One region of the Paenibacillus donghaensis genome, then DNA from elsewhere that is predicted to be linked to it. Evidence: predicted binding sites of a transcription regulator. Region 1 holds the regulator's gene; the other holds the start of a gene.
What was found. The regulator Rex, encoded in region 1, represses fermentation and respiration genes when NADH is low (regulators of the CRP and FNR family bind a similar motif). The targets are predictions, from matches to a motif close to TTGTGAAATATTTCACAA.

Region 1 (12,733 bases):
TACGCGGTTCTTCACGGATCACGCCGGTTACATACAGCGAGCTCTCCTGGGTAAGACTCTTGGCATCATCCCATACCTGCTCAGGCACCTCGGATTTCACCACCACACCCTGGATATAACCTGTGCCATCGCGGAGCTGCAGGAACTGGATTTTGCCGCTGGAGCGCTTGTTATTGACCCAACAGCCGATAACAACCGTTTCTCCAACATGTTCATTTACGTTTTTGATTACACTCTTGTTAGCCATGCCTGAAATCTCTCCTCTAGTTTAGCCTTGAATTCCTTGCACAATACGGTGTGTATCCCGTGCAATGACAAGTTCTTCATTGGTAGGTACGATAAGCACCTGCACCTTGGAGTCGGCTGTAGAGATGCGGCGCGGATCGCCGGAGCGGATCTTGTTGGCTTCCGCATCCAATTCGATGCCAAGGAATGTCAGATTATTCAGCACCTTCTCGCGCAGCAGCGAAGCATTCTCGCCGACGCCCGCTGTGAAGACGATCACGTCGACACCGTTCATTGCCGCTGTATAAGAGCCGATGTACTTGCGCAGACGGTACTCATACATGTCAAAAGCCAGCGTAGAGTTAGGCTCGCCCTTCTCTGCACCATCGATAATATCGCGCATGTCGCTGCTCACGCCGGAAATCGCCAGCAGTCCGCTGTGCTTGTTCAGCATGGAGTTGACTTCGCCCACCGACAGCTCTTCCTTGTTCATAACATATGGTACGATAGCCGGATCAAGGTCACCGCTGCGTGTACCCATCATCAGGCCTTCCAGCGGAGTCATACCCATGGAAGTATCCACTGATACACCGCCCTGTACAGCCGTTACGCTGGCACCGTTACCGATGTGGCAGGTAATGATCTTGAGGTCTTCAAGCGGGCGTTCCAGATAATCCGCAGCCAACGAGCTTACGAACTCATGGGAAGTGCCATGCGCGCCATAGCGGCGAACCTTATATTTGTTGTACAGCACTCTCGGAATCGCGTACATATACGCCTTCTCAGGCATGGTCTGGTGGAACGCTGTATCGAATACAACCACCTGGGGAACGCCAGGCATGTTAATCTCGGTAGCTGTGATCCCCATCATGGCAGCCGGGTTATGCAGCGGAGCCAGATCAAACAGTTGACGAATCTTGGTCTTGGCTTCGGCGTCCACATAAGCGGAGTCTTTGAAGAATTCACCGCCATGTACGACACGGTGTCCTACCGCATTGATCTCATCAATCGATTCCAGCACGCCATGTTCCTTGTCGGTCAGACAAGCAAGCACCTTGCGGATCGCTGTATTGTGCTCAAGAATTTCGCTGACTTCTGTAACTTCCTGTTTGCCCGTTGGCTTGTGGTTCAGGATGGAGGAATCCATCCCAATTCGTTCTACCAGACCTTTGGCCAGCACAGATTCGTCAGTCATGTTATACAGCTGGTATTTCAATGAGGAACTTCCTGAGTTAATTACTAGAATATTCATACACGGTCACCATCCTTGTCGTACTTGAAGAATCCTTCGCCCGATTTCATGCCCAGCTGTCCTGCCCGCACCATCTTCTTCAGAATTGTAGAAGGGCGGTATTTCAGTTCGCCGTATTCGCGGAACATCTGCTCCAGTGCAGCCAGCACCGAATCCAGACCGAAGCGGTCTGCCATTTCGAACGGGCCATATTGGAACTGATAGCCGATACGCATTGCATCGTCGATATCCTCAGGAGTAGCGACACCTTCCTGCAGCACATGCAGGGCTTCATTGATGAACAGGCAAATGAGACGTGAAGTTACAAATCCGGGGGATTCGTAGATCATAACGCCTTTTTTCTCCACAATCTCATCTACAAAAGCCTTGGTATCTTCAAAAGTGGCATCTGAAGTCTTCAGTCCGCGGACGATTTCGACCAGATCCACCTTGGCAACGGGATATATGAAATGCATGCCAATTACACGCTCCGGGTACATGGTCGAGCTGGCAAGCTCTGTCAAGCTGAGCGTTGAGGTGTTGCTGGCAAGAATGATATGGCTTGGACACACTTGGTCAAGCTGATTGAATACCTTCTGTTTCGCTTCCAGATCTTCGGTGATGGTCTCAATAACCATGTCACAAGAGCTGAGCTCAGCGAAATGTGTCACCTTCTGGATACGGCTGAGAATCAGTTTCTTCTCGGCCTGGGTAATCGCCCATTTCTCCAGCTGTTTGTCGAGACTGGTCTCGATCATATCGTAGGAGTAGTTAAGTCTTTCTGCAGTTTTCTCCACCAGCATTACATCCAGGCCTTTGGCTGCCAGCATTTCGGCAATCCCCTGACCCATTGTGCCACCGCCGATGACACCTATTTTCTTAAAATTCATAAAAAAGTCTCCATCCTTTCAGGTATCTATACTTGAGTATTGTACCTTGTCTGTCGTAAAGATTGATATAGCCCGACATATAATGATATCTTAGCATGCCTGAAAAGTAAAAAAAAATAACCGGCATAAAGAATTATGCCGGTAAAAGGATACTGTCACTAAATTGACAACGAAATTGCTCTCCGGAGAGGACTTCTTCCTTCATTAAAATGTCAAGGCAGTAATCAAACACGTTTCGCTGCTTCTCCAGCAGTTCATTGGTGCGGACCATCAGCTCATCCAGAATCTTGCTGTTCTCCTTCATTAGCTCTTCGGTGGTGACCATTTCCAGCTTGGCGATCCCCAGCGAGGTCAGGCCTGACTTCATCATCGTCTCCACAATGCTGAGCGCCTGGTCGAAATCCCCACGCGAGCCTGTACTGCGCCCGCCGTAATAGAGCTCCTCTGCGGACGCTCCGCCAAGTGCGATCATGATCTGATCCTCCAGGTAATCCTTCGTGTAGAGATATTGCTCGACCTGTGGATTGTGACGCACATAACCAAGTGCCTGGCCGCGCGGTGTCAGTGTAACCTGGCTGACGCTGCCGGGACGCAGCATTTCGGCCATAATTGCATGCCCCAACTCATGGATGGCGACCCGCTTCTTCTCTTCCTGGTTGGTCTCGCGGTCTGTCTTCTCACCCATCATCACCTTGTCGATCGCCATCGACAGATGGCGCTGCTCCACTTCGCTCAGGTTCTCGCGCATCATGTAAATTGCCGCTTCGTTCATGACGCTCTCCAGCTGCGCTCCCGAGAAGCCGTAGGCTTCCTCAGCGATTCTGTCCAGACTTACCTCAGCATGCAGCGGCTTGTTCTTGGCATGCAGGTCCAGAATCGACTTACGGCCTTTCTTGTCCGGCATATCCACTTGAATATGACGGTCGAAGCGGCCCGGTCGCGTTAAAGCCGAATCCAGCATCTCCTTGCGGTTAGTGGCGGCCACCAGCAGAATCCGCGGGGCTTCATTATTGTAAATTCCGTCCATCTCGGTCAGCAGCTGATTAAGTGTCTGGTCGTATTCCCGCTGCTGCCCGCCTTCCCGTTTGCCGCCAATCACATCGATCTCATCGATGAAGATAATCGCGCTCTCCTTGTTCTCCTTCAACGCACGTGTACGCGCATCCCGGAACAGGTCACGCACCCGTCCGGCGCCGACACCGACATACATCTCCACGAACTCACTGCCGGAAGCCGCTACAAAAACAGAATCGGTGTAGTGGGCAGCAGCCTTGGCCATCAGCGTCTTCCCGGTTCCCGGAGGGCCTGTAAGCAGAATTCCCTTCAAGGGCCGGATACCGAACTTGCTGATCTCCTCATGCCGGATCAGGAAATCCAGCGCTTCACGCAGCTCCTGCTTGGCATGATCCTGGCCGCCGATTTCTTCAAAGGTCAGCTTGGAGGGACCGCTCTTCTTGCGTTTCTTGTCCGCTCCGGCGTTGACGGTCATTCCGCCGCGCAAGTGGGCGATGATCAACAGCGCACCGATCATTCCTCCAGCGATAATGATAGGAAAGATATTGATTCCGACAAAAGCCATAAAAATCAGCAGTACGGGCACAAACCCGGCAATGATTTCTTTACTCCACTTAGGCATTATTCCATACCCCCATCGTAGCCGGCTGCCGCGGCAAAATAATAACCTTGCTCTCTTCGCCGCTGCTAAGGCTTACGTATACATTTTTTTCATCAATTTCAGTGGTCGCAACTATATCGCTATACTCAGAGTATTGCTGTTTAAGCATATCCAGCTTGCTGGGGATCAGTGTATACTTGCGGCTCTCCATCGCTTCGGCCACCGAGAACATCGCTTTGTCCCAGTATTCATCCAGCAGAGCATTGGAGTGCTGCTCCACATCCAGCTTCAACGTCCGGCCTTCGATGACCGACTTGCCTTCAGCGGATACATACTGCATCAGCTCACGTAATTTAGTGCCAGGCTGCAAATCCAGTTTCAAAGTGACCTCACTGCGGTTAATAGATATTTGAGAATTCTTTACTCCCTGATATTGTGACACAATCTTCTGAAGCGGCTCCTGCAGGGCAAATTGCCGGTACAAGAACCATCCGCCGAACAACAGAGCAGCTGACAGTACAGACGTTAGCAGTATAGGTACAAGACGCAGTTTCAAGAAACGTCCTCCTCTCAAAAATGGGAAATCTATTATACTTCTAAAATTATATCAGCATGTCCAGTGCTTTTCCGAGACTGACATGCTCTTAAGCATGTCTAAGTACAAATAGTAGTATATCATATGCGTATATACGAAATCGAAAAAAGATGTGAATATATTTAAAATTTTCAGTTCTAATTTTTTCCTTATCTCTCCTTTTTGTACCTTAGCCGGCAATCTTGTTATACTAAGGAATGCTGTACTATTTTATCGGCTGAACCGGAGGCAATTATGATTAAATATCCGTATTTGGAACCAAACACAACCATCGGCGTAACCGCCCCTTCCTCCGGATTGAAGACAGAGCTTCATCCCTGGATGCATGCTGCAACCAGCCGTCTGAAGGCACAAGGCTACGTAGTGAACTGCGGTGAGACCGTATGGACCGAACAGAAGGCCAAATCGGCGCCTGCGCATATACGCGCAACGGAACTAAACGCCATGCTGACCGATGACAGCACCGGACTGATCTTCCCTCCCTGGGGCGGGGAGCTGCTGATTGAGACACTGGAGCATCTGAATCTGGAAGCCATCAAGCCGAAGTGGGTGCTGGGATACTCAGATATCAGCGTACTGCTGCTGGCGATCACCCTGCGGACGGGCATAGCCACGGCGCACGGCACCAATCTCGTCGATTTAAGAGGTGAGACTGATGATGAGACTACCGCGATGTGGCAGTCCATCTTAACTACCAAGACTGGAGAGTCGATTGTCCAGCACTCCTCTGCAGCGTATCAGAAGGAATGGCCGGAGACGCCCTCTCCTACGGTTTTTAAGCTGACAGAGCCTACCGCCTGGAGAAGTATGTCAGGCGCCCCTGTCCGCATGCAGGGACGGCTGCTGGGCGGCTGCATCGATGTGATCCGGCATTTGATTGGCACCCCTTTCGGGGATGTCCGGCGTTTCCGCGAACAATTCATCAGTAATGAACCCATTGTATGGTTTCTGGAGAATTGCGAGCTGAATACCGTCGACCTACGCAGATCACTGGTGCAGATGAAATTGGCAGGATGGTTTAAGCATTGCGCGGGTATTATGTTCGGCAGAAGCCCTGCCAACCGGCCTGTCGACGGCTATACTGCAGAGGATGTGTATGCAGATGTCGCTGCCGAGCTTCAGCTTCCGGTCATCTATGATATCGATTGCGGGCATGTGCCACCACAGCTTACTCTGATCAACGGTGCTTATGCCGAGATTGAAGTCGCGAACGGCAGCGGCACGGTCCGTCAGACGTTCCGCCCATAGCTGCGTTAACGACTGATACCGCAGGACTTTCGCTAACCCGGCAAACAAAAAGAGACATACAAACTACTGTTAGTTTGTATGTCTCTTTTATTGTATATTGAGTATTACATTCCTCAAAGGGAACCCGCTGCTTGTCTTTTAGGGCTGGTTGATCAGACTGTCACTTGCGTGCAATATGGGTTACTACTTAGGACCCAGCGAGTGTTTATAAGGTAGCCTTGGAAGGTTCGGAGCAAATAGATGCGAAAGTGGTTACTACTTAGGACCCCAGCCATTCCCAAGTAGGTTTGTGCCTTCGGAGTAGTACAACAGAGGTGGCTATGGGGAAAAACTACCGTTAATACCTGGCTCATGCTCGATTGTCGTGGCTTATAGGGAAAAGTGACCACTACATCGTCCATTTAGGGCTTTTCGGAGCGGATAGGATCTCATTAGTGGTAAAAATTCCCTATAAGCTCGCCAGAACGCCCAACCTTCGTCCAACTAGCGGTAGAATTTCCCTATCATTCCTCACTGGACCTAAGTAGTAACCGAAAGTGCAACTAAATTCGAGTAAATCAAGCGTCTTACGCTCAAATGCCCAAATTAGATGTATTATTGGTTACTACTTAGGCCCCCCTGGTGTTCCTTGTGTTACTCGTCCGAGCCTGTCCTACCACACCGCGCGACAAGGAGGCTAAGCATAACAAAGGAAGGCTGTCGCCGGTAACCAGCGCTTAACTTTCAGACTACTAACGGACTCAGGAGCCTCTATTTGCTGTAAAAAGGCTGTTTTGCAGGTCTAACGGACTCAGGAGCCCCTATTCAAGCCGAAACTCACTAGTTAAGGCCTGTTTTTCCGATATAGAGGCTATGCGGTCCGTTACATTCCAAACCAGCGCAGAAATGAGGAAATTGGAGCTATACGGTCCGTTAGGACGTAGGTTACCTGAAGTTCGGGTGGGGGAGGGTTTGGATTACGGTAGTGCGATCCCCTTACCTTCGCAAGTAAACCTTCTATATCCTCGCAGGGTCCTAAGTAGTTACTATTATTGCATCTATTTCCTCCAAAACGGAAAAAATCCGCCCATTAGATGCATATTCGCAACTAAATCTCCAAAACTGCTCAATAGGACTGCCAGCCAGCGATAAGTCCACTGACAAACTCAGTTATCGGCTCCAAAAGCAGCAATGCGGATATCACGATTCCCGCTGCAGAGGCTCTGGTTCTGCTCTTCATTATACAAATCTCCTCCAATAATAAAAATTACTATTGCTGTGGCAGATTATACCCCTCACCGATTTCGGTTCCGTCGGCGAAGCGGAAGAACTTGTAATGATAGATTCCTTCCTGCTGGTAGAACAGCTGCCACACATATTCTCCGTTAAACACGCCCGGCAGCAGCCGCTCCACCTTGATGCCGGGAAGCTGCGACTTGATGATAGCGCGGACCTGCTCCTCCGAGGTTCCCTTGCTGATCTCTTCGCCGTACACGGCGTTCTCGCCTTCCGCAGCTGTGCCTCCGGGCAGGAAGCGGACCCACACCATCAGCTCTTGTCCGGCAGCATTGTTCCCGGTCAGCACCCAATAGATTGCTTCTTCACCCCAGACGGATTTCTGCGCTTTGGATATTTCGGTTAGTCCGGCCTGGGTTCGGGCAATATCCTCGGCAATTTGCTGCTCGCCCCATTGAGATTTCATGATATAGGCATAGAACTGGATTAATCCCACTACCAGGAGCACAATCAGTACCGATCCCAGCAGGATCCATTTTCTCCTTTTCTTCAAGGTACAGCTCCCTTTCTTACAGCCTTATACGGCCTCTTAGTTATCGTTTCAGCAGACTCTCGAAGGTCTCCTGTGCCTTGCGGCGGATGGCTTCCTCATCTAATGTCAGGCAGGCGCCATGCTTCACGACCTGCTTGCCGTCCACCCAGACATGCTCCACGTCCCTGGCACTCGCGGAGTACACTGCATGCGAGAGCAGGTCACTGTGAGGCAGCAGATGCGGCTGATCGATATCCAGCGCAATGAAGTCGGCCTTCATTCCCACCGCAAGCCGGCCCACATCCTTCAGGAACAAAGAGGCTGCACCATATTCCGTCGCCATACGCAGCGCCTCCGGGGCCGGAACCGCCGTCGGATCGCCGCTGATGCCTTTATGAAGCAGCGCCGCCAGGCGCATCTCCTCGAACAGATCGAGGTTGTTGTTGCTTGCCGCACTGTCTGTGCCCAACGACACCTTGACGCCTGCCTGCTGCAGGTCGACCACCCGGGCGATTCCGCTCGCCAGCTTCAGGTTGCTGCCAGGATTATGGGACACGCCGACTTCATGGCGGGCCAGAATGGCGATCTCCTCGTCATTCAGATGAACGCCGTGCGCCACTAGTGAAGGGCGGGTGAAGAGGCCCAGCTTCTCCAGATGCTGCACAGGACGCAGACCGTATTCCGCGACATTCTGCTCGACCTCACGTTTCGTCTCCGACATATGCGTATGCATCGGCAGATCATAATCATGCGCCGCCTGCACAAACTTCATGATATAATCCGGCGGACAGGTATACGGCGCATGCGGAGAGAGCATCGTCGTAATCCGTCCGCCCGCCGCACCGTTCCAGTCACGGGCAAACTGCACCGCTCCAGCCAGCTTGCTGCTCTGCTCTTGCGGAGGGCAATGGCCCAGGACACCACGCGTCAGAACCGCGCGGATACCCGACAGCTCCGCCACTTCAGCTACGCGGTCCATATGGATATACATATCAAGGAAGGTTGTAGTCCCGCCTTTGAGCATCTCCAGAACGGACAGAGAAGTGCCCCAGTATATATCCTCGGCAGTAAATTTTGCTTCCATCGGCCACATTTTGTCCCTCAGCCATACCTGCAGGGCAAGATCGTCGCCATATCCGCGCAGCAGCGACATCGCCGCATGACCATGCGTATTGACCAGGCCTGGCAGAAACAACAGCCGGCTGCCATCCACAATAGTTGTTGTACCGGCTCCGGCTTCAGACCAAGGCTCATCTGTACCTATGTAAGTGATGGTGCCGTCTTCTATACTCATATATCCTTGCAGAACCGGTTTCTCCGCTCCCGGAATCAGAAATCGTCCGTTTCGGATGAGCGTCCTATTGCTGCTCATTGACCGGCACCTCTTCCGCATCTTCCTTTCCGTCATGCAGATAATAAGCCAGACTCTGCAGGTCCGTTGTGAAATCCGCGGCATGAATCCGCACGTTGGCCGGGGTTCTGAGGATTACCGGAGCGAAGTTAAGAATCGCTTCAATTCCGGCTCCGACCAGGATATCCGCCACATTCTGTGCTTCCGTATCCGGTACTGTAATAATTCCGATGCGGATACCCTGGGCGCGGATGGTACTATCCAGCTCTTCCATCGGCTGCACGGTCAGGGAGTTGATGTTCTGCCCGATCTTGGGCGTATAGGAATCGAACACCGCCGTAATCTTCATGGTATCCTTCAAATATGCATTGTAGTTGGACAAGGCGTGGCCCAGATTACCGGCCCCCACCAGCGCCACATTGATCTGCTGGTCCAGCTTGAGGATATGACGGATCTTCTCAATCAGGTAAGAGACATCATAGCCAATGCCTTTGCGGCCAAAATCGCCAAAATAAGCCAGATCCTTGCGGATCTGGGCCGGGTTGAGATCCAGCTTCTGTCCCAGCTCCTGGGACGAAACGGTAGCGATCTCGCGTTTCAGGAGATCGTTCAGGAAACGCAAGTATACAGGCAGTCTGCGGACCACCGCCTCTGATATTTTATCCGATTTCATGTGTTCTCCTCCTAAATTATATTGGGTACAACAGTTAAACGTTAGGAGTAGTGCGGCGTCAGCTGACGCCGCCTTCCTCCAGCCACTCGGCGATGCGGGGAACCATCTGATCTGTCCGCATATGCTCCATCTTCGGGCCGGGCAGTGAATATAAGAAATACTTGCCATAATAGGACTCAATGACTCTCGTATCATAAACAATGACAATGCCGCGGTCCTGTGCGGTCCGCACAAGTCTGCCGAAACCCTGCTTGAAGCGGATAACCGCCTGGGGAACGGACAGCTTCATAAACGGGTTCTTCTTCTGGGCCTGCAGCAGCTCCGCTTTGGCTTCAGCAAGCGGATGATTGGGCGGCTGGAAGGGCAACCTTACGATGGCCAGACAAGTCAGCGCCTCTCCGGGAATATCCACGCCTTCCCAGAAGCTGCTGGTGCCCAGCAGCACCGAAGCCGAGCTGTCCTGGAAACGGCGGATCAGCTTGCTGCGGCTGCCACCCTCCACGCCTTGCCCCAGTACACTGATCTCCTTGGAGGCCAGCGCCTCCTTCAGCGGATCATACACCTGACGCAGCATCCGGTAGGAGGTGAACAAGACCATCATCCGCCCTCTGGTAGCTTCTGCCGCTTCAGCCAGCGACTGTACCAGGGTATTCACGAAGCGCGCGTCTCCCACGCTGCCCTTGACGCTTGGGAAGTCACGCGGAATAACCAGCAAGGCCTGCTCGCGGTACTTAAACGGCGAAGGCAGCAGCACGGTCTTCAGGCGTCCTTCCTCTGCCGTCTCGTTCAGACCCAGATTATCGATCATGAACTGGAACGATTTGTCCACCGACAAGGTGGCAGAAGTCAGCACGATGCTCTTCTTCTTATCGAAGAACAGCTCCTTCAGCTGGGAGCTGACGTCTACAGGCACAGCGTACATCTGCAAGGATTTGCTGCGGTAGTTTCCGTTCGCTTCCAGCCAGTAGACGATGTTGTCATCGTTCAGCCCCATGAAGAAACGCACCTGCTCCCGGATTCCAGCCAGATCCTTGAACAACCCGCTGATATCCGTGACCAGCCCGTCGGCAGAGGACTGCCCCTCCTGCTCGCGCATGTCGCTGAGCATCTTGTCACCCTTGCGGATGATGTCACTGAGGGCAAGGTACATGCCGTTCTCCAGCTTCGTCAGCTCATCCCAGTCATTCGGTTTGCTGCCAGGCACCAGGCGAAGCACCAGCTGACCGGCTTCCCCTGCTCCCGCATCGCTGCGTTCAGGCAGCAGCGCAAACAGCTTCTCGCTCAGTGTATCCCAGCTCTCCTTAACGGTAAGCAGATCAGGATACAGTGTGTCTATCGTCAGGCTCCATTCCGAAGCCTGTTCTGAGCCGGAGGACTGCAGAATTTGGCGCAGCGCCGGAAGCTGGCCGTTCTTGCTATCTTTGTAGAGCCGCAAGAGGGTGTGCTGCACGGTGAAATGCTTCATATGCATGCCGAGATGTTTACCTGCCACGTCCTCCAGATGATGTGCCTCGTCTATAACCAGATGCTCATAGGCGGGAAGAAGCTGGTGCCCTGCTTTCACATCGGCAAACAGCTTGGAGTGATTAGTGACCACCACATCGGCAATGCCGGCCTCGTGTTTGGCCCGGTGATAATAACATTTGCGGAACCATGGGCAGGAACGGCCCTGGCAGGAATCCGTATCGCTGGCAACCGTCTCCCAGAAATCCCCGCCCCGGCCGCTGAGGTTAAGCTCCTCGTCGTCACCCGACTCGGTCTGGGTCAACCAGACCATCATCTGAGCCGCGATCAGCGCATCTTCTCTTGGACTGACGAAATCTCTTTTGTTTATTCTATGTTCAAACTTGCGAAGACACAAATAATGGCCTCTTCCCTTAAACACCGCAGCCTTGAACGGAAACGGGACCACCTGCGTCAACAGGGGGATATCCCGTTCGCGCAATTGATCCTGCAGATTGATGGTATGGGTGCTGACCATCACCTTCTCCCCGCTGCGCACGCTCTGATAGATGGCAGGCAGCAGATAGCCCAGCGACTTGCCGGTTCCGGTTCCTGCCTCGATCAGCATATGCTTGTCTTCCGCCAGGGCCGCCATCACCTCGGCAATCATGATATCCTGGGCTTCGCGGCTCTCATAATGCGGCAGGGTTTCCTTAAGAAGCCGGGTCACCTCTTCCATATATTCTGTGAAGGAGAGCTTCAGCAGCGGATTGGGGTCGCTCTCGGCTCTCGGTGGTGCAAGCTCCGCCCAGTCGCCAACAGCCAGCGCCAACTGACGGTAGAAGGTCAGTCCATTCTCGGGCTGGAAGGTCTCCATCTCCCGCTCATGCAGCAGTCCGTCGAAATACCAGCCCAGATCACTGTCCTGCCCGCTAAGCAGCTCGCTGATTCTCTGAATCGTCAGTAGGGGAAGCTCATACAGCTCCTCAATGCATTTCAGCAGGATCAGCGCAGTAGCCAGCGCGTCACTGTCCGCCTGGTGCGGACGCTCATGCTCCACGCCGAAGTTCGCGCTGACCGCGCCAAGCTGATAGGAGGTCAGGGAAGGGAAGCAAATCTTCAGGAAATCTATCGTATCTAAAATCCGCCCCTGAAACGGCAAATACCCGCAGCGGTCAAGCGCATTCTGTAAAAAATGAAAATCAAAGGCCACGTTGTGCCCTACAAGCACTACGTCATCCAGCAGCGGCACGAGCTCCATCATCATCTCGTCCAGCTCTGGCGCATCCTGCACATCGTTATCGGTTATACCTGTCAGACCCGTAATAAAAGAAGGAATCGGTGTTCCGGGCTTGACAAAGGAACCATACACCCGGGAGATGGTCCGGTCTTCTTCAATTATGGCCAGGCCAACCTGGATGATCTCACCCACGGATTGGGTGCCCGTTGTTTCGAAATCAAGCACGGCAAATTTCATTATAAGTTCTATTCCCTTTCACTTGAGGCTCTTTATCAGCATAACAGAAGTTGCGAAAAAAGGCGATGCACCCCGGTCTTCGCGGATGCATCGCTTAAGAGGAGAAACCTATGATTACAAAAGCTCAACCAACTGATTTCCAAATTGCAGCTTGCCTCCCCGCCTGCGGCACACCTCCAGATTGACTGGTGGCTCCGGCAGAGCGGGGTCATGCTGCAGGGAGAGATCAAATAGTTCC
Region 2 (12,733 bases), 350 kb from region 1:
CAGGCAGCACACCGTCCTCAACCAGTCCGCGCAGTTGCATCTCCTCGTTGTACATATTTTTGATAAAAGAGGTCACGGCTGCCAGCTGACGTGGATCTTCACCTGCCGAAGCAGAGAAGCCATAACCATTGTTCACATCACGCATCAAGGCCGTTTGATCACCCACTCCGCCTTCGACAGCCGGAATATTGAAGAACCCTACCTTGCCGATCAAACCTTCACCGGATTGCCCCGCCTTGAATACAGAGGACTTCCAGGTGCCGTCATACATCAGGATGGCTTCGCCGCTCGTAAACTGGGTAGTATATTCGGCGTATTCGAAACCAAGCTCGCCTTTTTTGAAATAGCCCTTATCAATCCATTCCTTGTATTTGGCGAATCCCTTAATCATCTCCGGATCATTCCATTTCGCTTCCCCGGTAGCGAACTTGGCTGTGACTTCAGGACCAGCGTAACGGGACCAGAGGTGATTCGCCAGCATCAGCGGCACCCAGCCGGCCTTGGAAGCACCTGCCAGCGGCACCTTGCCGTCTGCTTTAATATCCGCCAGCTGCTGTTCCAGCTCTGCGAAGGTAGTCGGAGCCACCCAGCCTTTGCCGGTGTAATATTCCTTGTTATAGAAGAACCCTTCACCGGAGCCGCCGATCGGCAGGCCGTAGATTTTACCTTCATAAGTAAACGGATCGAGGTTCGAGAATTTATCCTTGATGCCCAGTTCTTCCAGAATCGGAGTCAGATCCAGCAGTTTGCTCTCCTTGGCATAGATTTTGGAATCCGGACTGCCGAACAGGTCGAAGATTTCCGGAGGGTTGCCGGCAGCCATCTCCCCGCGCAGCTTCTCTTTGCGGTTGACATCAGAATCGACCCCATCCAGCTTAAAGGTTAACCCAGGCACTTCCGTCTGCACTTTGCCCACCACATCTTCGAGGATTGCCAGACGTTTCTGCTTATCAGCACCTACCTGCGTGTGACGGATGGTCATCTCGAAAGGTTCGCTGCTAACGGGGTCCTCGGTACTCACTGCATTGGTGGCTGCCGCTGTGTCTGTTGCCGGCGGACTGGCTTCCTGATTGTTTGCTGCATTGTTGTTTCCTCCGCAACCCGCCAACAGCGATGAACTAACAACCATCAGGGACAATAACAGGGTTAAACTTTTTTTCATTGGTAATGACCCTCCCTATTTCTGATTTCCTTTACACTTCTTATTATAGGAAACCACATTTGTTATCGTAAGGTTAAGATTCATCCACAATAGGGATAAAATCGTCTTATGTAAGCGAATTCAGTAGCATTATCTACCTCAGCAAGATATATTAACTAACATATTTATTCATAGACATCCTCTAATTACTAATAATACGCTAAAAATATTCTTCATTTACTTTAATCATCCGTTCGATAGGTCAGTATTTATAACATTCATTCACCATCCACCAATACAACAAAAAAGCCACCCGCATGCGGATGGCCTGTACTTCAATAAATGATAAATTATACGAGTGCAGTCTGTTGACGGCCTTCTTCAATCAGCCGGTAAGCACGCTGAACCTCTTCTTCGGATGGCGATGGAACACCTTCCAGTTCATAAGGTTTGCCCATTACTTCCCATTTGTAAATCCCCATCTGGTGATAAGGCAGGATTTCAAATTTCTCAACACCGTTCAAGGTGCCGATGAAACGACCGAGATTGAGCAGATCCTCTTCACCGTTATGAATGCCGGGAACATACACGTGGCGGATCCACATCTTGCGGTTGTGATCTGACAACCAGCGCGCCAGCTTCAAAGTGCGGTCATTGGATTTGCCAGTAAGCTTGATATGTGCCTCATTATCAATATGCTTCAGGTCCAGCATAACCAGGTCCGTTACATCCAACAGATCATTGATCTTATCGCCTTCATTATAACCGTTGGTGTCCAGGGTCGTATGCAGATTCCAACGTTTCTTCACTTCTGTGAACAGCTGCTTCACGAAATGTGCCTGCAGCGTCGGCTCTCCACCTGATACCGTTAGTCCGCCTCCGGAGCTGCGGTAATAGTGCAAATAAGGTTTGATCTCTGCGAGAACTTCCTCCAGGCTCATTTCTTTGCCTTCATTAAGCTCCCAGGTATCCGGATTGTGGCAATATTGACATTTGAGCAGGCAACCCTGCATGAACAATACAAAGCGAATACCAGGCCCGTCAACGGTTCCAAAGGTCTCCAAGGAGTGTATGCGTCCATTAGCCATCTGATATCATCCTCTCTCCACGACTGACTAAAGCCCTCGCTTCATTAAAAGCTGCCTGTATCAGGAACAGTCGTTCTGCAGAATCGCGGGGCTTTAAACTTAAAATTTAAAGTATTCTTTAACAAGATAGTACCGCCCTTGAGACAAGGGCGGTATCTCCTTGCAGTATTTCACTGTATATCTAACTCAAGGTGACAAGTAATGAAATTACATTGCACCATGGAAGGTACGGGTAATGACGTCCATTTGTTGTTCACGGGTCAGCTTGATGAAGTTAACAGCATAGCCGGATACGCGGATAGTCAATTGTGGGTAGTTCTCTGGGTGCTCCATAGCATCCATCAATTGTTCGCGGGCAAATACGTTAACATTCAGGTGATGACCTTTGCTGTTGAAATATCCATCCAGCATCGATACCAGGTTGGATTTACGTCCTTCTTCTTCTTTGCCCAGTGCTTTAGGCACGATGGAGAAGGTGTTGGAGATTCCATCCAAGCTGTCTTCGTACGGCAATTTGGCTACAGAGCTCAGGGAAGCCAAAGCACCTTTCTTGTCACGACCATGCATTGGGTTCGCACCAGGTGCGAATGGTTCGCCCTTCTTGCGTCCATCAGGTGTAGTACCTGTTTTCTTACCGTATACTACGTTAGAAGTGATTGTCAATACAGACTGTGTTGGCAGAGCATCACGGTAAGCATGGTTCTTGCGGATCTTGGTCATGAAGGATTCAACCAGATCTACTGCAATATCATCAACAGCGTCGTCATTGTTACCGTAGCAAGGGAATTCACCTTCGATTTCGAAATCAATTGCGATACCTTGTTCGTTGCGGATCGGTTTAACCTTAGCGTATTTAATGGCACTCAGGGAGTCGGTTGCTACCGACAGACCAGCGATACCACAAGCCATGGTGCGCAGGATATCACGGTCATGCAGAGCCATTTCGATACGTTCGTAAGAATATTTGTCATGCATATAGTGGATCACGTTCAAGGTGTTCATGTACAGCTTAGCAAGCCAATCCATCATTGGATTGAAACGTTGCATAACTTCATCGTAATCCAGGTATTCGGAAGTAATGCGTGGCAGTTCAGGTCCTACCTGTACGCCGGACTTCTCATCCACACCACCATTGATTGCATACAGCAATGCTTTGGCCAGGTTGGCGCGAGCTCCGAAGAACTGCATTTGTTTACCGATACGCATAGCGGATACGCAGCAAGCAATACCGTAATCGTCGCCGTAGATTGGACGCATCAGATCATCGTTCTCATATTGAATGGCACTGGTTTCGATCGAAACCTTGGCACAGAATTTCTTGAAGCCTTCTGGCAATTTCTCGGACCACAGAACTGTCAGGTTCGGTTCTGGTGCAGGTCCCAGGTTGTACAGAGTGTGCAGGAAGCGGAAGCTGTTCTTGGTTACACGTGTTTCGCCATTAACGGACATCCCACCGATGGATTCTGTAACCCAAGTTGGGTCTCCACTGAACAGATCATTGTAATCAGGTGTGCGCAGGAATTTAACAATACGCAGCTTCATAACGAAATGGTCAACCATTTCCTGAGCTTGCTCTTCAGTCAATGTGCCTTCTGCAACGTCACGTTCTACATAGATATCAAGGAAGGAAGATACGCGTCCAAGGGACATGGCCGCACCATTCTGTTCTTTGATCGCTGCAAGGTAACCGAAGTATACCCATTGGAAAGCTTCTTTAGCTGTGTTGGCTGGTTTGGAAATATCAAAACCATGCATTTCAGCCATTTTCTTCAGTTCGCTCAGTGCGCGAATCTGCTCGGAAACTTCTTCACGAAGACGGATAACCGGTTCATTCATCGAATCCACTTCAAGATTCTTCAGATCCTGTTTCTTTTCTTTGATCAGGAAATCAATTCCGTACAGAGCCACACGACGGTAGTCGCCGATAATACGGCCACGGCCGTAAGCATCAGGAAGACCTGTGATGATACCCGCTCTGCGGGCTGCTCTCATATCATCGGTATATGCATCAAATACGCCTTGGTTATGCGTTTTGCGAATGTTCGTGAACAGATCAACAATTTCCTGCGGAAGCTCGAAGCCATAAGCTTTACAAGCATCGATCATCATTTTGATGCCGCCGAAAGGCTGAATGGAACGTTTGAAAGGCGCATCAGTTTGAACACCTACAATTTGTTCCTTGTCTTTATCAATATAACCTGGTTGGTGGGAAGTAATAGTGGATACAGTATTAACATCCACATCAAGCACACCGCCGTTGGCAATTTCTTGCTTGGTCATTTCAGATACGATTTTCCAGAGTTCCTTGGTATTCTCAGTAGCTCCGGCCAGGAAATCCTCTTTGCCCAGGTAAGGCAAAATGTTCTTTTCGATAAAATCATTTACGTTTACTTTTCTTGCCCATTTACCTTTATTGAATCCGCGCCATCCCGACTTAACCTCTTGTACATCTTTTTCAATCACCGACATTGCTAAATCCCTCCATTTATATTTATATTTTTGTAGAGATCGCGGGCTTGAAGGTTAATCCCGTGTCTCGCGTGATCCCTCTGAAAATGAAATGGTTGTAATAAAATTCACAATCACTATTCCATAACCGGGACCGTTGTCTATATATACATTTTAGTTTGTTTTCTGAAAAAAGACTGTGACAAATATCACCTTTTCGGTGATATTTGTCACTCTTGATGTGCTTGTAAGCCTCATTGTACTCTGCTTAACGGATATTTAGTTTTCAAAGTTGCCATAGAACGCGTTGCGGTATACATCAGCCAGCTCAGTAACCAGCGGAAGCTTAGGATTGGCAGTGGTGCATTGGTCTTCAAACGCACGGTCAGCCAAGTAGTCTACGCGTGATTCGAAGTCCTTAGCGTCGAAGCCAAGCTCCTGGAACGACTCTTCGATGCCAAGCTTCTTGTTCATCTCACGGATAGCATTGATCAGGCTTGTTACGCCTTCTTCCGTTGTGCGGGCAGGCAACCCCAGAATGCGGGCGATTTCGGCATAACGCTCGTCAGCTACGAAATGCGAGTATTTCGGGAACGAAGCGAATTTCGTTGGTTTCTTCGCATTGTAACGGATAACGTGCGGCAACAGGATCGCATTGGTACGGCCATGTGCGGTGTGATACTGTCCGCCCCATTTGTGCGCCAAGCTGTGGTTAATTCCCAAGAAGGCGTTGGCAAATGCCATACCGGCCAGTGTCGATGCATTATGCATTTTCTCACGGGCAAGCTTGTCGGCTTGCAATGCGGATTTCTCAAGATATTGGAACACCAGTTGAATCGCTTTGATGGCCAGACCATCAGTGTAATCACTTGCCATTACAGATACATAAGCTTCGATAGCATGAGTCAATACGTCCATGCCTGTATCAGCTACAGCAGTCTTAGGCAGGCTGTATACAAATACTGGGTCAATAATGGCAACATCCGGTGTCAGCTCATAGTCAGCCAGCGGATATTTCACGTGGTTCTCACCGGTTTTGTCTGTGATAACCGCGAATGAGGTCACTTCCGAACCTGTACCCGAAGTTGTTGGAATCGCTACGAATTTCGCTTTGTTGCCCAGTTTAGGGAATTTGTATACCCGTTTGCGGATATCCATAAATTTCTGTTTCAGACCGTTAAAGTCAGCATCCGGGTGTTCATAGAACAACCACATTCCTTTGGCTGCGTCCATAGGGGAACCGCCACCCAGTGCGATGATGCAGTCCGGCTGGAATCTGTTCATCATAGCTGTACCTTTTTCGACTGTAGTAGTCGATGGATCCGGTTCAACTTCCGAGAAGACCTCAATGGCTACCGGAGTTTGACGTTGACGCAGGTAATGTTCTACTCTTTCCACATATCCGAGCTTAACCATCACTGGGTCTGTGATAATAGCAACGCGTGTAATATCAGGCATTTTGGTCAGGTATTGGGTAGAATCCTTCTCGAAGTAAATCTTATCCGGCACTTTAAACCATTGCATATTCACGGTACGACGGTTCACCCTTTTCACATTGATCAAGTTAATGGCGGTAACGTTCTGCGATACCGAGTTGCGTCCATAAGATCCACAGCCCAGTGTCAGTGAAGGGATATTAGTGTTGTAAATATCGCCGATTGCGCCGTGCGTAGAAGGCGAGTTCACAAGAATACGTCCAGTCTGCAGACGGTTCGAGAATTTCATGATGACTTCTTCATTGTTGGAATGGATCGCCGAGCTGTGGCCCATGCCTCCGAATTCAACAACCTGAGCAGCGCGTTCGATGCCTTGGTCAGCATTCTTCACCTTGTAGCAAGCCAGAACCGGGCTCAGCTTCTCAGCCGACAGCGGATATTTGGTGCCTACGCCTTCCAGCTCGGCCACGAGAATCTTGGTGCCTGCAGGAACCTGAATACCGCACATTTCAGCGATCTTAGTAGCGGATTGTCCAACAATTGCCGGGTTGACCGCACATTTCTCAACGTTCATTGCACCGGAAGTCAATTTGGCGGCTTCTTCTTTATTAACGAAGTAACAGCCGTTGGCAATCATCTTCTTCTTCACTTGGTCAAAAATTGCTTCTTCTATAATAACGGCCTGCTCAGATGCGCAGATCATGCCGTGGTCGAACGATTTCGAAAGAATAAGGTCAGTAACCGCCTGGTCAATATCAGCGCTCTTCTCGATGAAGGCAGGAACGTTACCAGGACCTACGCCCAGTGCCGGTTTGCCGCAGCTGTAAGCCGCTTTAACCATTGCCGATCCGCCGGTTGCCAGGATCAAGGCCACATCCGGGTTGTTCATCAATGCGTTTGTTTTGTCCATGGTCGGCATTTCGATCCATTGGATGCAGTTCTCGGGAGCGCCTGCTGCCACAGCAGCGTCACGAAGAATTCTTGCTGCTTCCGAACTACAGTGTTGCGCCGAAGGGTGGAAACCGAATATAATTGGATTACGTGTCTTCGCAGAGATCAACGCTTTAAACATCGTGGTGGATGTTGGGTTGGTTACCGGAGTGATACCCATTACGATACCGACAGGCTCGGCAATCTTCTGGAAGCTTTCATAAACGTTGTCTTCAATCACGCCTACGGTCTTGTCATATTTGATTCCGTGCCAGATATATTCAGTGGAGAAGATGTTCTTGGTGATCTTATCCTCGTATACCCCGCGGCCCGTTTCTTCGACAGCCAGTTTCGCCAAATACATGTGTTTATCGAGTCCTGCTAATGCCATAGCATGAACGATTTTATCCACCTGTTCTTGGTCCAGCAACATAAACTCATCCAAAGCTTTCTTGGCTTTATCAACTACCGTTTGAATATATTCTTCAGCGGTAGGTTGTTTAACTTGGGCGGCGACTTCGTTCTTAACTGCCATCTCCCTCGTCCTCCTGTCAATTTTTAGGTTGTTTTTCTCTACACATTTATCTTAACACATCTTTTCTAATATGCATAGTGAAATCTTTCACATACTTTAAATATTTTTTTGATTTGTTTTCAAAGCGCTTTCATTCGATCAAATTTCGGTTTATTTTACATTTATTATTTAAATTTAAGCGGCGTTGATTTTCCTCACAAACAATAAGGAGGTGTCCCAGGCAGCCTTTTATGGCTTGCGGGACACCCCCTTAGGGTTGAAGCAATTCAATTTCCCAAAGTTTCACAAGGAACTATTCTACTTTAATTGCATCAAAGAATTTCTCTTGCACGGCTTTTGCTGCAGCATCCAATTGAGTCTTGGAATCTGTTCCTTTCTTGGAGAACAGTTCCTGAATGACATTGGACATTGTTCCATAGTAGTCCTGTGTGCTGAATTGCGCTTCCGGTTTGGCATCCAGCAGAGCCATAATGCCCGGGCTGTATTGGTAGACGTTGTCGTACTTGTCATAAACAGCTGTAGTCTTCTTGCCATACTCTGAATCAGCGGAGTAATAGTCCAGAAGCGGCGGTATGAAGTATTTGCCGTCCGCTTTGCGTTGCTTCAGCACGGCGTCCAGGGACTCCAGGTATTTATCGGAGAAATAATCGAATGTAATATAGCGGAATGCCATTTCCTGCTCGTCTTTTGTAGCATTCGGATTGATGACAAGGTAATCGCCGCCGAGAACGCCGGTATGCTTGCCGCCTTTTTCCATAGCTGGCATTGGATAGGTAAGCACATCCTCCGGTTTCAATGCGCCTTGGTTCAGCGCTTGTTCAATTACACCATCGGAGCCAGCCATAACCATAGCTGTACGACCTTGCTGGAACGCCCCTACAGCATCTCCCCAGCCTAGTGCCCAGTCCTGAGGAACCGCATTGGCTTCCCATCTAAGTTTCTTGTAGAAGTCCAGCGCCTTCACGCCAGCATCGGAGTTGAAGGTTGCGACTACTTTGCCGCCTTCCACCTTCTGAATATCTCCGCCTGCTTCGAACAGGAAGTTGGTCCAGTTCCAGCCTGCTTCTGTGCCTTTACCCATGGGAGCAATACCGGAAATCCCTTTTTTGGTATCCGTTACCCCTTTGGCGGTATTCAGCATGTCTTCCCAGGTCCAATCCATTGGAGGAATGGCAACCCCTTTTTCATCAAGCATTTTCTTATTGATCATGGTTGCGGTAACATAACCTTTTTGTGTAACACCAAATACTTTGCCGTCAATAATGAACTGATTCTGCAGCACTGGATTGATTTGATCCTTGAATTCATATTTGTTCCACAGATCGGTTATGTCGGCAACCCAGCCTCTCTCCACCAGGAACTTGGCTTCCGTAGCATAGGTGTTGAAGAAGGTTGGTGCTTCGTTCGCAGCCATCTTCACTCCTATCTCGCTCAAGTTGTACTGCCAGTCGTCTTTTACGATTTCCACATTCGGATATTCTGCTTGGAATCGTTTGATCTTGATATCTTCCTGCGCTCTCATTTCGGTCAAGTCCGGCGTAGGATAGTGGATTTTGATGGTTACTTTTCTCTGTGTGATATCATCAGCCGGCGCATTCGTGGCACTGCCTGTGTTATCTGTAGTGGCAGCCGTCGCTTCCGGTGAAGCATTCCCTCCCTTGTTCCCTTGTGCGTTGTTGTTATTGTTGCCGCCACAAGCGGATAACAACGAACCGGCCACAAGGAGACATGCTAATACGCTGGAAAATTTACGCATTGAAACTCCCCTTTTCAATTCATAATGATCTTACAACTTCATCATAGAAGAGTAATCCTTTACAAACGAGGTGCATTTATATTACTTTCATGTGCAGGTTTACGATCCGTGATTAAATCTCTCAGCTGCCGTTATCCCTTGACCGCCGACAAAGCTACACCGCGCATGATAAATTTCTGAAAAATCAAGAAGACTACAATCGGCGGCAGCGACACAATAAAGAGAATGGCAAATTTAACGTTGGCATTGAGTGCCTTCACATTAATAACGTACTTATAGATGGCTGTCGCCAGCGTATACTTCTCGTCGCTATGCATAACCAGTGATGGCCAATACCAGTCATTCCATGCCGTGGAGAAGATAAAGATCGCCAGTGTAGCAAAGATTGGAATGGACAAGGGGACGGCAATCGAGAAAAAGCTACGCGGCTCCGAGGCTCCGTCAATTCGTGCAGCTTCAAAAATCTCAGGGTGCAGCCCGTCAAAGAAATTCTTCAGCAGCAGGAAGTAAAAGGTGTTGGCACCCGCAGGCAGCCAGAAGGCCGCGTACTGATTAAGCAGGCCGAGCTGCTTCAGATTGACGAAATTCGGAACCATATAACTGGTAGCCGGAATAAACAACGTCATCAGGAAGAAGAAATAGAACGCTTTTCTATAAGGCACATTCATCCGGGAAATACTGAAGGCCGACATTCCCAGTACGACCAGCGTTATCAGCATATTCCCCACAAAAATATAAAGCGTATTTCTGAGATACATGGGCAGATCGATATAATTCATCGCAGCCTTAAGGTTGTCGAAGTGCCATTCCTGCGGGAAAAAATGCGGCGGAAACGTGTTGACCTCCTGATTGGATTTCAGCCCGTTGAACATCATCATCAATATGGGATAGAGCATGGTGTACACCATGATTAGGATGACTAGCACCATCAGCCCGTAAACGATCCGGTTGCTTGTTTTCTTCAAATCATGTTCGGAGAGAATTCCTCTATCTGCACTCTTCATGTTAGTTGTCCTCCTTGTTAAGCTTGAACTGTAAAATGCCCAAACCGCCCAGGACGATAAACATCAGCATGCCAAGCGCAGTAGCTGTTCCATAATCGAGTCTTGTAAATGCATATTTCACCATAAGCAGCGCATAGGTCAGCGTAGTATTGTTAGGACCGCCGTCTAGAAGCGCCATTTGTGATTGATAGCCTTGTGAGGTGCCTATCACCTGGAGAATCAGCATCAGGATGATCAGATTACGCAGCGAAGGCAGTGTAATGTGGCGGATACGCGCCCAAACACCCGCTCCGTCGATTTCAGCCGCTTCATACCAGTCGCGCGGAATACTGAGCACAGCCGCCAGATATATCAGCATCCCCGAGCCGAACTGCTGCCAGGTCTCCATGAATACGAGCGAGATCATCGACCACTTGATATCCGTCAGGAAGGACACCTGAGTCAACCCCAGCGAACCTATCACTGCATTGATCGGGCCTACCGGATCATACAGCCATCTCCACAAGCCATATAGAACCACACCGGGCACAACAAACGGCAGATAAGCCGCTACGCGCACAAACCCTCCGAATCTGCGCAGCTCTGAGATCATAATGGCAAAAGCAATCGGCACCCAGAATCCGATGACCAGACACAGCACCATGTAATACAGGGTGTTCTTCACCGCTGTCCATACATCCGGATCCGTGAGTGCTCTGGCATAGTTATCCAGACCGACAAAGGTATTTCCTTTGACAAAGTCAACGTGATAGAAGCTGTACATCATTCCTTTAAAAATAGGAACCCACATAAACATGACAAAAATAATGATGGCAGGCACCAGGAACATATATCCCCAGAAGTTTTTTTTCCAGCGGTTTTGTTTGTACGGTTTAGTCTCCTTCTGCACCGGCAGGGTTTCATTTAGACTAGCAGTTTGGTTCATCAGGCTCCCTCATTCCTTTGGTCTTCAGCATTTATGGCAATATACTTCCTACCTTAAATTGTAGAAAATGAGGGTGGCATTGAACATGTCTAAATCTACCGAGAGTAGTGAGTGTTCTTACTTCTTCAATTCGCTCGGGCTGATCCCATAATACTTTTTGAAAATCTTGCTGAAATGCTCCGGGGATTCATAGCCCACCCGTTCCGCAATTTCGTAACGCCGGAGGTCCGTATTCAGAATCATCTCCCTGCTATCCTCCATCCGCAGCTTAATGACGTATTCCCACAGGTTGTAACCTGTATTTTTCTTGAACAGATAGCTTAAATAATTGGGGCTGACATGATTTTTCCGGGCTACTTCGTGAATGGTCAGCCCTTTCTGCGCGTAATTCGCTTCTATATAATCCTTCGCTTTCTGCACAATCAGATTGCTTCTCGTATGCAGTTCCTCCGGCGACGGGTCTGCGGCATAGTTGTTCCAATTGAAATCCCCGTAGTAGAACACATAATGGTCATTATGCTCCTTGTTCCAGTGAATGGCCTTGGAGGCCTGACGGTTCAATACATCCATGAAGGAAATTCCTTTGAGAATCTGGCTGATCCCGATGACAGCATGCAAATGCAGAAATTTATGAATGTTAAAGTGAAGGCTACGTCCCATTACATCCAGCCGGTTGATCTGGCCTGCGGAGGTTTCCTCATAGTTCTTCTCATTCCACTGAAGAATCAGTGTGATTTCTTCGTCAGGGGAATAAAAAGCAATCGAGCTCCACTCCTGATCCAGCAGCTCCTTGGCAATGTTCAGGGCCCCATACCGCAGCAGGCTAAGGTCCTGTTCTGTATATTTGTCGCCTTGCCCCTCATCCGAATGGGTAATCTTGATCTTAATCACGGAGAAATAAGGCCCCTGCAGCTTCAGGTCATCCAGTTTCTGCATACGGCTGCCATCAGCGAGCACCCCGCCCGGTTTCACCATCAGCTCATTGAGCAGTTCGCTGTATTCCGGGAGCGGTTCCTCCAGGCGGAAGCTATCCCCTATGCCGGCCATAAAGGTGGCCAGCTCCGGGGAGGGTTTATCCATCTTGAGCAGCACATTGCGCACCGAATCCAGAAACTGCTCACTGTGCAGCGGCTTGATTAAATAATCCTTGGCACCCAGCCTGACAGCCATTTGGGCATATTGAAAGGTCTCATGGGCGGAATTACAATGGTCTGCACCCATGGCTTGGTTAGCTTGGCATGCTGCATCAGCTCGATGCCGCTCATCGCACCCATCTGGATATCGGTAACCAGCAAATCGATTTCCTCCATCCGGATGCAGTCCAGAGCTTCATAACCGCTGTGGGCTGTATAGATATGATCAATGTCCAGCCCGGAGGAAGATAGCAGGCTGCTGAGTCCTTTGCAAATCAAAGGTTCGTCGTCCACAATAATAATGTTGAACATATCCGCGCTCTCCTTTTTTACTCTG

Region 2: pflB (formate C-acetyltransferase) is a predicted target of Rex. The motif match lies at 4,794-4,811, and genes of this name have one in related genera.

Annotation. Positions count from the first base shown of each region.
Region 1 is NZ_CP021780.1:4,313,246-4,325,978, forward strand. It holds gene asnS (asparagine--tRNA ligase) at 1-247, opposite strand, end outside; gene B9T62_RS19850 (acetate/propionate family kinase) at 269-1,477, opposite strand; gene B9T62_RS19855 (3-hydroxyacyl-CoA dehydrogenase family protein) at 1,474-2,346, opposite strand; gene B9T62_RS19860 (AAA family ATPase) at 2,480-3,982, opposite strand; gene B9T62_RS19865 (hypothetical protein) at 3,975-4,517, opposite strand; gene B9T62_RS19870 (S66 family peptidase) at 4,791-5,804, shown strand; gene B9T62_RS19875 (cell wall elongation regulator TseB-like domain-containing protein) at 7,054-7,572, opposite strand; gene B9T62_RS19880 (amidohydrolase) at 7,613-8,923, opposite strand; gene B9T62_RS19885 (redox-sensing transcriptional repressor Rex) at 8,910-9,575, opposite strand; gene dinG (ATP-dependent DNA helicase DinG) at 9,634-12,495, opposite strand; gene B9T62_RS19895 (tetratricopeptide repeat protein) at 12,610-12,733, opposite strand, start outside.
Region 2 is NZ_CP021780.1:4,661,403-4,674,135, forward strand. It holds gene B9T62_RS21445 (extracellular solute-binding protein) at 1-1,162, opposite strand, end outside; gene pflA (pyruvate formate-lyase-activating protein) at 1,492-2,229, opposite strand; gene pflB (formate C-acetyltransferase) at 2,437-4,698, opposite strand; gene adhE (bifunctional acetaldehyde-CoA/alcohol dehydrogenase) at 4,957-7,578, opposite strand; gene B9T62_RS21465 (ABC transporter substrate-binding protein) at 7,871-9,334, opposite strand; gene B9T62_RS21470 (carbohydrate ABC transporter permease) at 9,466-10,338, opposite strand; gene B9T62_RS21475 (carbohydrate ABC transporter permease) at 10,340-11,167, opposite strand; gene B9T62_RS21480 (helix-turn-helix domain-containing protein) at 11,381-12,484, opposite strand; gene B9T62_RS41500 (response regulator) at 12,400-12,708, opposite strand; gene B9T62_RS21485 (cache domain-containing sensor histidine kinase) at 12,726-12,733, opposite strand, start outside.